One region of the Stenotrophomonas sp. YJH_SMC_79 genome, then DNA from elsewhere that is predicted to be linked to it. Evidence: riboswitches for the same ligand, from Rfam matches in the RefSeq annotation. Region 1 holds a riboswitch; the other holds the start of a gene.

Evidence for each region. A riboswitch is a leader RNA that binds a small molecule or an ion and turns the genes downstream of it on or off. The one in region 1 is predicted to bind thiamine pyrophosphate.
Region 2: linked by a shared signal. The riboswitch ahead of thiC (phosphomethylpyrimidine synthase ThiC) and the one ahead of AC5P57_RS18535 (TonB-dependent siderophore receptor) in region 1 are both predicted to bind thiamine pyrophosphate.

The regions. Positions count from the first base shown of each region.
Region 1 covers NZ_JCAFRK010000005.1:207,314-212,072, forward strand. Annotated here, with positions in the region: gene AC5P57_RS18525 (glycine zipper 2TM domain-containing protein) at 1-35, shown strand, start outside; gene AC5P57_RS18530 (phosphotransferase enzyme family protein) at 164-1,288, shown strand; TPP riboswitch at 1,398-1,493, shown strand; gene AC5P57_RS18535 (TonB-dependent siderophore receptor) at 1,564-3,753, shown strand; gene pnuC (nicotinamide riboside transporter PnuC) at 3,762-4,331, shown strand; gene AC5P57_RS18545 (hypothetical protein) at 4,437-4,759, opposite strand, start outside.
Region 2 covers NZ_JCAFRK010000003.1:846,983-851,741, forward strand. Annotated here, with positions in the region: gene AC5P57_RS14900 (BCCT family transporter) at 456-2,033, opposite strand; TPP riboswitch at 2,299-2,400, shown strand; gene thiC (phosphomethylpyrimidine synthase ThiC) at 2,483-4,327, shown strand; gene AC5P57_RS14910 (ion channel) at 4,443-4,759, shown strand, end outside.

The DNA of each region.
Region 1 (4,759 bases):
ACTACAACGACCGCGGCCGCCATCGCGGCTGGTAAGCGGCGCGACGGCATCATCGCAGCTGATGCAGGCACGGGCGGGTCGATGACCCGCCCGTTTGCGTTGGCCGCGCGCATGGCGTTGAATGCGCAGCCTTGGATGTGACTTTCCCCACTGGGGCTGCGGCATGACTTCTTCCTCCCACCGCGTGCAGGGCCTCAACAACGACGAGGTCGCTGCCGACTGGCCGCCGATCAGCGCGGCGGACATTGCGTGGCTGAGTGCGCGTTACCCGCAGCTGGACGAGCACAGCCATCCCTGCTGGCACAGCCCGCGACCGCTGTCGGCCGCCGCCATCGTCGACGGCGTGGACGGCGCGGTGTTCGTCAAGCGCCATCACCACAGCGTGCGCAGCGCGGCCTGCCTGGAAGAAGAGCACCGCTTCATCGCCCATCTCGCCGCAGAGGACGTACCGGTGGTGCAGGTGCTGCCGGCGACCGATGGCCGCACTGCGGTCGAACATGGCGAATGGACCTTCGAGCTGCATGCGATCGGCGTCGGCGAGGACCTGTACCGCGATGCCGTGTCGTGGTCGCTGCTGACCGACGTCGCGCAGGCCCGCGAGGCCGGGCGTGCACTCGCGCAGCTGCACCGTGCTGCGGCCAGCTACCACGCGCCCCAGCGCAGCACCCATGTGCTGGTCGCGCGCGACGATCTGATCCGTGCCGACGATCCGATCGCGGCCATCAAGGCAGGGCTGCACGAGCGCCCCGGGCTGGCCCGCTATCTCGCGCGCATTCCATGGGAAGCGCAGCTGCGGCGCGACGTGCTGCCGTGGCATGCCGGCCTGGCCCAGCGCCTGCGCGACGAGCCACGGTTGTGGGCGCACAACGACTGGCATGTCTCCAACCTGCTGTGGCGCGATGGGCAGATCAGTACCGTGCTGGATTTCGGCCTGGCCTCGCCCACCAGCGCGCTGTTCGACCTCGCCACGGCGATCGAGCGCAACGCGGTGGCGTGGCTGGAACTGGAGCACGGCATGGAGGCGGTGCGCATCGATATCGCGCTGGCCCTGCTCGACGGCTATCGCCAGGTGCTGCCGCTGTCGGCGGCACGCGTGCGCCTGCTGGCCGACCTGCTGCCGATGGTCCATTTCGACTTCGCACTGTCCGAAGTGGAGTACTTCGAAGGCGTCACCGGCTCGACCGCCAATGCCGACGTAGCGTGGCAGCCCTTCATGCTGGGGCATCCGGCATGGTTCCACAGCGCGCCGGGACAGGCACTGCTGCAGGCGCTGCACGCCGTAGCGTGACCCGGTTGGGACACCGTTGGGGTCAGATCCCTTTCCTGCGGAAAGGGATCTGACCTCGCAGCCTGAAGGGCACCGGCTCGCAAATCCGTACCATTTGTAGTGAAATGGTCACCTGAAGCGGGGGTGCCTGGATCTGCCAGGCTGAGAGAGTCCCTTGGAACCTGATCCGGTTTGCACCGGCGTAGGGAGCTTTGAGCCGCAGCCACACCCCCATCATGGGCCGGTGCACCTGCGCGCCGTCGCTTCGTCTCCCTTGTTGTCCGAAGACGAACCGAATGAACCGCTGCCTGCGCCCCACCCTGCTCTCCCTCGCCCTCTGCGCCGCGCTGCCGCTGCACGCCAGCGACGCCGAAGCGTCCCCCGATGCGGCTGCCACCGGCGCCGAACGCTCGCCGACCGAACTGGCAGCAGTGCGCGTGCAGGCCGGCAAACCGAAGGCCGATACCTCGCGCGTGAATGCCTTCGGTGGTGGTTCCTGGAAGGACACGCCGGCCTCGGTGAACGTGCTCGAGCGTGACTACCTCGACCGCCGCCAGGTGCGTTCGCTGTCCGAGCTGGCCAGCAACGATGCCTCACTGGGCGATGCCTACGCGCCGGTGGGCTACTACCAGAACATCGCCATCCGTGGCTTCGCCCTGGACGCCGCCACCGGCTACCGCTTCAACGGCCTGTCCATCGCCGGCGAACAGCGCCTGGCGCTGGAGAATGTGCAGTCGGTGGAAATCCTCAAGGGCGAAGCCGGCCTGGCCGCAGGCGTGATGGCACCGGGCGGCATCATCAACTACATCGGCAAGCGCCCGGCCGAGGTACGCACTGCCACGCTCGGCACCGATTCGGAAGGCTCGCGCTACGTCGCCGTCGATGTCGGCCACTGGATCACCCCGCGTTTCGGCCTGCGCCTGAATGCCGCGTGGGATTCCAGCAACTCCTATGTCGAGCACGCCGATGGCCGCCGCAATTTCTACTCGTTGGCCGCCGACTGGCTGATCGGCGAGCGCGGCAAGCTGGAAGTGGATGCCAACTACCAGACCAGCTCGCAGCGTTCGGTGTCGGGTTACCAGCTGCTGGGCGCGCGCGACCTGCCGCGCGGCGTCGACCGCGAGCACCTGCTCGGCTACCAGCCGTGGCAGCGCCCGGTGGATATCGCCAGCACCAACATCACCGCCCTGCACACCTATGATTTCAACGACGCCTGGCAGTCGCGCGTGTCGGTGGGCCACAGCCGGTCGGTGATCGATGACAACGTCGCCTTCGCCTATGGCTGCTACTACGCCACGCAGTGCGCCGATGGCAGCGTGCCGGGCAACTACTTCGCGCCCAATGGCGACTACGACGTCTACGACTACCGCAGCCCGGACGACACCCGCCGCAACCAGCAGGCGCGTGCCGAACTGCGTGGCCGCTTCGAGACCGGCAACGTCGGCCATGAGCTGACCCTCGGTGCCGACTACTTCCGCCGCACCGTGGACAAGCGCCCGAGCGTCAACGAGTACGTCGGCACCAGCAACATCCACGACGCACCGGTGCAGGTGTTCGTGCCGTCGCCGAAGATGCCGGGGCCGTCCGCACGGCGCCTGGACAGCCGCCAGACCGCGTTCTTCGCGCTGGACCGGATGAGCTTCGGCGACGACTGGCAGTGGCTGGCCGGCGGCCGCTTCGTGCGCCTGGACGAGCGCGCCTACGACAAGCGCGGCACCCCGCAGCGCCACAGCCGTCTGTCGCGCTTCCTGCCGCAGACCGCCGTGGTGTGGAAGGCCACCGACCAGCTCAACGCCTATGCCAGCTACGTGCGCGGCATTTCGCTGGGCCAGGAAGCGCCGTTCTGGACCAGCAACGCCGATACCTTCCTGCCATCGGTGCAGTCCCGGCAGCTGGAAGTGGGCGTGAAGTACGTGCCGGTCGAAGCACTGACGCTGAGCGCGGCGGTGTTCCGCATTTCGCAGCCGTACCAGTACGCCAAGCCCGACAACAGCGACGTCGGCTACACCTTCGTTGAGGAAGGCACGCAGACCCACACCGGCCTGGAGCTGACCGCCAACGGCCAGCTGACCGATGCGCTGCAGATCGTGGCCAGCGCCAGCGTGCTGCAGGCGCGCGCGCGCGACACCGGCACACCGGCCTATGAAGGCCATCAACTGGTGAACGTGCCGAAGGTGCGCGCCAGCGTGCACGTGGCCTATGCGCTGCCGTTCGTGCAGGGCCTGGATGTGACCGGTGGCTGGCGCTATGCCGGTGCCAACGTGGCCCGCGCCGACGGTGGCGTGCGCGCGCCCGACTACTCGGTGTTCGACGCGGGCCTGCGTTTCCAGCATCGCCTGCACGAGCGCGCGGTGACCTGGAACCTGTCGGTGGACAACGTGTTCAACCGCTTCTACTGGCGCGATACCGGCAGCAGCGGCGGTGACTACTACCTGTTCCCCGGCGCACCGCGACAGGCCCGCCTGTCGGTGACGTTCGCGCTGTGAGCGGCGTGATGCTGGAGTGGACCGCCGCGCTGTGCAGCATCCTCGGCGTTTGGCTGATGGCCAAGCGCCGGCTGGTGGCGTGGCCGGTCGGCCTGCTGTCGGTGACGCTGTATGGCGTGGTGTTCGCCGAGGCCAAGCTGTACTCGGACACCCTGCTGCAGGTCGCCTTCGGTGGCTTCCTGGTCTATGGCTGGCTCAACTGGCGCCAGCATGCTGCCGATGAAGGCAGCATCCGCATCGTGCCGTTGGCGCGCGGCAAGCTGCTGCGCGACCTGGCCATCGGCCTGTGCGGTGGCGTGGCGTTGGGAGCCGGCATGCACACCTTCACCGACGCTGCGCTGCCGTGGCTGGACGCGATGCTGACCGCACTGAGCCTGGTTGGCCAGTGGTGGCAGGCACGCCGCCACGTGGCCTGCTGGTGGGTGTGGATCGCGGTGGACGTGGTCTACGTCGGCGCCTACCTGTTCAAGTCGCTGCACGTGACCGCCGCGCTGTACGTGTTCTTCCTCGGCCTGGCCGTGTTCGGCCTGCGCGCATGGAGCGCCGCCGCGCGCGAGCCGCAGGTGGCAACGCAGTAGAGCCACGCCATGCGTGGCTGAGGAACACCGGTAGTCGCCAACCGTGGTTGGCGCGCGCCTGCCGACCACGGTCGGTTACCAGGCACATCCACGCATGGCGTGGATCTACTGGGTAAGCAGCAGGCCCAGCCGCAGCGGCTGCCGCATGTCGGCCGGTGGGGCCGCCTGCAACGGCGCGGCCTGCAGCGTCGCGCGCAGGTCGGCGTCGACCTGGGCATCACCCAGGCTGTCGAATTCCAGCTTCGAAATGCGACCATCCGCCGCGATCCACACGCTCACCGGCAACGGCGTCGGTGCATCCGGATGTGCCTGCAGCCATTCCAGCACGCGCTGCGCCTGCGGATCCTGTTCCTGCTGCAGGCGCTGCTGCAGCTGGCCACCCACGGCGGCGGCGTAGGCCATCCAGTGCGCAGGGGCATCCTGCGCGG
Region 2 (4,759 bases), on a different contig from region 1:
CCAACCCGCCCGAGGCATGCCTCGGGCCCATGCGGCTGACACCCCCGCCCAGCCCACCCGCCCGGCCCCTGACAGTTTCCGTGGCCGCCACCGCAGGAAAAGAAAAAAGAAGAGCAAGAGCAAAGGCAACGGCAACAGTCGCGGGCTTTGGGGTGGGGTCGGATCCGTTTTCCGCAGGAAAACGGATCCGACCCCTTCTTGTTTTTCGATACACCTCATCCACGCATGGCGTGGATCTACTGCCGTCACCGGGAAATTGTCGGAGGCGGGGAGGGGACAGCTGGCGGGACCGTCCACGGCATGGATGCCGTGGCCGAGCCTACAGGGATGTACTTGCGGCGTGTCCCGCCAGCTGTCCCCTCCCCGCCAAACCAGCAGCAACCCAGAGCCGCTCCTGCTTCGGCCGTTGCCGTTGCATTGAGCAGGTGCAGGGCTGCAAGCCCTGCAAAACAAACTCAACCCTGATCCTGCGCCCGCGCCGCCTCCACCTGCGTCTCCTCCTGCGCCGCCATCTCGCGCGCGATCCACGCATCGATCATGTGCCGCTGGCGCTGCGCCTGACGTCGCTCACGCGTGTACTCCTGGTCCAGAACCCGGTACAGCGACACCATCACCAGCACCATCAGCAACGCGAACGGCAATGCTGCGATCGTGATCATGCCCTGCAGCGCGTCCAGTCCACCGGCCAGCAGCAACGCCGCTGCGATCAACGCCACCGCAATGCCCCAGGCCAGCTTGCGCTTCAGCGGTGGGTCGCCGGCCTCGTCGGTGGACATGCTGGCCAGCACCAGTACCGCCGAATCGGCCGAGGTTACGAAGAAGATCATCAGCAGTACCAGCGCGATGCACGACAGCAACAGCGGTAGCGGCATGCTGTCGAACAGTGTGAACAGCACCGTCTCGTAGCCATTGCCCAGCGCCTGCACCAGATCGGCATGGCCGAAGATCTGTGCCCACAGCGCGGTGCCGCCGAACACCGCGAACCAGAAGAAGCCCAGCAGCGTCGGCGCGAGCACTACGCCGATCACGAATTCGCGCACGCTGCGGCCACGCGAGATGCGCGCGATGAACGATCCCACGAACGGTGCCCACGAGATCCACCAGGCCCAGTAGAAGATCGTCCAGTCCGCCACCCAGGTGCTACCCGAAAAAGGCGACATGCGCAGGCTCATCGTCACCAGCTGGTTGAGGTAGGAGCCCAGCGTGGTGGTGAACGTATCGAAGATGAAGCCGGTCGGCCCAAGCACCAGCAGGATGGCTGCCAGCAACGCAGCCAATGCCAGGTTGAAGTTGGACAGCCATTTCACCCCGCGTTCCACGCCACTGGCGGTGGAGGCCATGTACAGCACGAAGGCGACGGCAATGATGGTCATCTGCACCGCGACGGTGGCCTGCACGCTGAAGACGCGTTCGATACCTGCCGCGATCTGGATGGTGCCGAAGCCGAGCGTGGTGGCGACACCAATCGCCGTGGCAACTACGGCAGCGATGTTGACTACCCGACCGATCCAGCCGCGATGGTGACGGCCGATGATCGGTTGCAGCATGTCGCTGACCAGGCCGCGCCCGTTGCGGTTGAACTGGAACCAGGCCATCGCCAGGCCGATCAGCGCATAGATCGCCCACGGATGCAGGCCCCAGTGGAAGAATGCATAGCGCATCGAGGCGCGCGCGGCGTCCATGCTTTGCGGCGCCAGGCCCTCGGGCGGCTTGCTGAAATGCGAGATCGGTTCGGCCGCACCCCAGAACACCAGGCCGATGCCCATGCCGGCAGCGAACAGCATCGACATCCAGCTGGCGCGGGAGAATTCCGGCTCGGCATCTTCACCACCGATGCGCAGGTTGCCGAAGCGACCGAATGCCAAGTACATCAGGAAAGTCAGCGCCAGGAACACGACCAGAAGATAGAGCCAGCCGACACTGCGGACGACATCGGCGAGTACCGACTGCACCACCGTATTGAAGGGGCCCGGTGCAACACCGGCAAGCAGCACCAGAAGCAGAACCAGTGCGATGGAAACGCGAAACACCATGAAGGAGCTTCTCCGATCAAGGGATTGAGGGGAGCGAGCAGAGCTTGCTGCGAGGGGCCGGCGACATGCAGCACAGACCGGGCAGGAGCCGCGAAGGCGGCGAGATAAGCATCGTTCGCGACGACACGATGCGCGTGCACGTTACTGAACGCGATGTCACGGTTCTGTTAACGAATAGCGATTGGGGTCAGATCCGCTTTCCGCAGGAAAGTGGATCTGACCCCGGGAGCAACTCCGGAGGCGGGCGGTCTATGCTCTAATGCACACCAAGAAGCGGGGGTACCGCGGCCATGTGGCCACGGTTGAGACAGTCCCTTGGAACCTGATCCGGCTCATACCGGCGTAGGGAAGCTTTGCAGTGCAGCCATGCCCGGACTCCGCCCAAGGACCGTCCGGGCGCGGCAGCAGTGCGCCGCCGCTTCGTCCCTGACCTTCCTGGACGATGCCCGATGAACGCACAGCTCTCCGCCCTGCAGCAACAGGCCCAGCAACTCTCCGAATCCGTGACCCGGCCCATTCCCGGCTCGCGCAAGATCCACGTGCCCGGTTCGCGTCCGGATCTGCAGGTGCCGATGCGCGAGATCGCGTTGACCCGCACGCCGACGCTGTTCGGTGGCGAAGAGAATGCACCGGTCACGGTCTATGACACATCAGGTCCGTACACCGATCCGGAGGTGCGCATCGATCTGTCCGCCGGTTTGCCGGAGCTGCGTCGCGGTTGGGTGGAGGAACGTGGCGATACCGAGCAGCTCGAAGGACTGAGCTCTTCGTTCGGCCGCGATCGCGAGCATGACCCGAAGCTCGATGCGGTGCGCTTCCCCGCGCGCAGCCTGCCACGCCGTGCGCGTGCAGGTGCCAACGTCACCCAGATGCATTACGCGCGCCGCGGCATCATCACGCCGGAAATGGAATTCGTCGCCATCCGCGAGAACCAGCGGCTGGACGCGATCCGCGATGCCGGCCTGCTGCAGCAGCACCCGGGCGAGGCGTTCGGCGCGTCGATCCAGAACATCATCACCCCGGAGTTCGTGCGCGACGAAATCGCCCGTGGCCGTGCGGTGCTGCCCAACAACATCAACCACCCGGAAAGCGAGCCGATGATCATCGGCCGCAATTTCCTGACCAAGATCAACGCCAACATCGGCAATAGCGCCGTCTCTTCGGGCATTGCCGAGGAAGTGGAGAAGCTGGTGTGGGCGATCCGCTGGGGCGGTGACACGGTGATGGACCTGTCCACCGGCAAGCACATCCACGAAACCCGCGAGTGGATCATCCGCAACTCGCCGGTGGCGATCGGCACCGTGCCGATCTACCAGGCGCTGGAAAAGGTCGACGGCCGTGCCGAGGCGCTCACCTGGGAGATCTTCCGCGACACGCTGATCGAGCAGGCCGAGCAGGGCGTGGACTACTTCACCATTCATGCCGGCGTGCTGTTGCGCTATGTGCCGCTCACTGCCAAGCGTGTTACCGGCATCGTCAGCCGTGGTGGCTCGATCATGGCCAAGTGGTGCCTGGCGCACCACAAGGAGAATTTCCTCTACACGCATTTCGAAGACATCTGCGAGATCATGAAGGCCTACGACGTGACCTTCTCGCTGGGTGACGGCCTGCGCCCGGGCTGCATCGCCGATGCCAACGACGCCGCGCAGTTCGGTGAGCTGGAAACGCTGGGTGAGCTGACGAAGATTGCCTGGAAGCACGATGTGCAGACCATGATCGAAGGCCCCGGCCATGTGCCGATGCAGCTGATCAAGGAGAACATGGACAAGCAGCTGCGTGAGTGCGGCGAAGCGCCGTTCTATACGCTGGGCCCGCTGACCACCGACATCGCACCCGGCTACGACCACATCACCAGTGCGATCGGCGCGGCAATGATCGGCTGGTTCGGTACGGCCATGCTCTGCTACGTGACGCCGAAGGAGCACCTCGGCCTGCCCAACCGCCAGGACGTGCGCGACGGCATCATGGCCTATCGCATCGCCGCGCATGCAGCCGACCTGGCCAAAGGCCATCCGGGCGCGCAGGTGCGTGACAACGCGCTGAGCAAGGCGCGCTTCGAGTTCCGCTGGGAAGACCAGTTCCATCTCGGCCTGGATCCGGAGAAGGCCAAGGAATTCCACGACGAGACGCTGCCGAAGGACGCGCACAAGCTGGCCCATTTCTGCTCGATGTGCGGCCCGCACTTCTGTTCGATGAAGATCACCCAGGACGTACGTGACTACGCAGAGGCCGGCATGAAGGAGAAGTCGCAGGAGTTCCGTGCTGCCGGTGCCGAGGTCTACCGCCAGGGATGATGCTGCACCGGTAGCGCCGGGCCATGCCTGGACGGCGCCGCGGTCCAGGAGAACCGCCGGGCGTGGCACGGCGCGACCCGTTATGCTCCGGCCACTGCCCAGCGGAAAGGACGCCATGCCTGTTGCCTTGACCACCCGCTGGCTGGCAATCGCCCGCCGCCACCCCTCGGCATGGCTGCTGGGGGCCCAGCTGCTGGCGGTCCTGCTGTATCCCGCGCTGGATGACACCGCCGCTGGCCGGGCGGCGCTGGGCATGTTCGGCATGGCGGTGCTCGGCCTGGCGCTGTGGGTGGTCCAGCGCAGCCCGTTGGGAACCTGGCTGGCATTGCTGCTGGCCATTCCCTCGGTGGTGTTCTCGCTGGCTGGGGCGCTTCTGGACCGCAGCGCGCTGCTGACCACGGCACAGCTGCTGGAAAGCCTGCTGTACTTCTA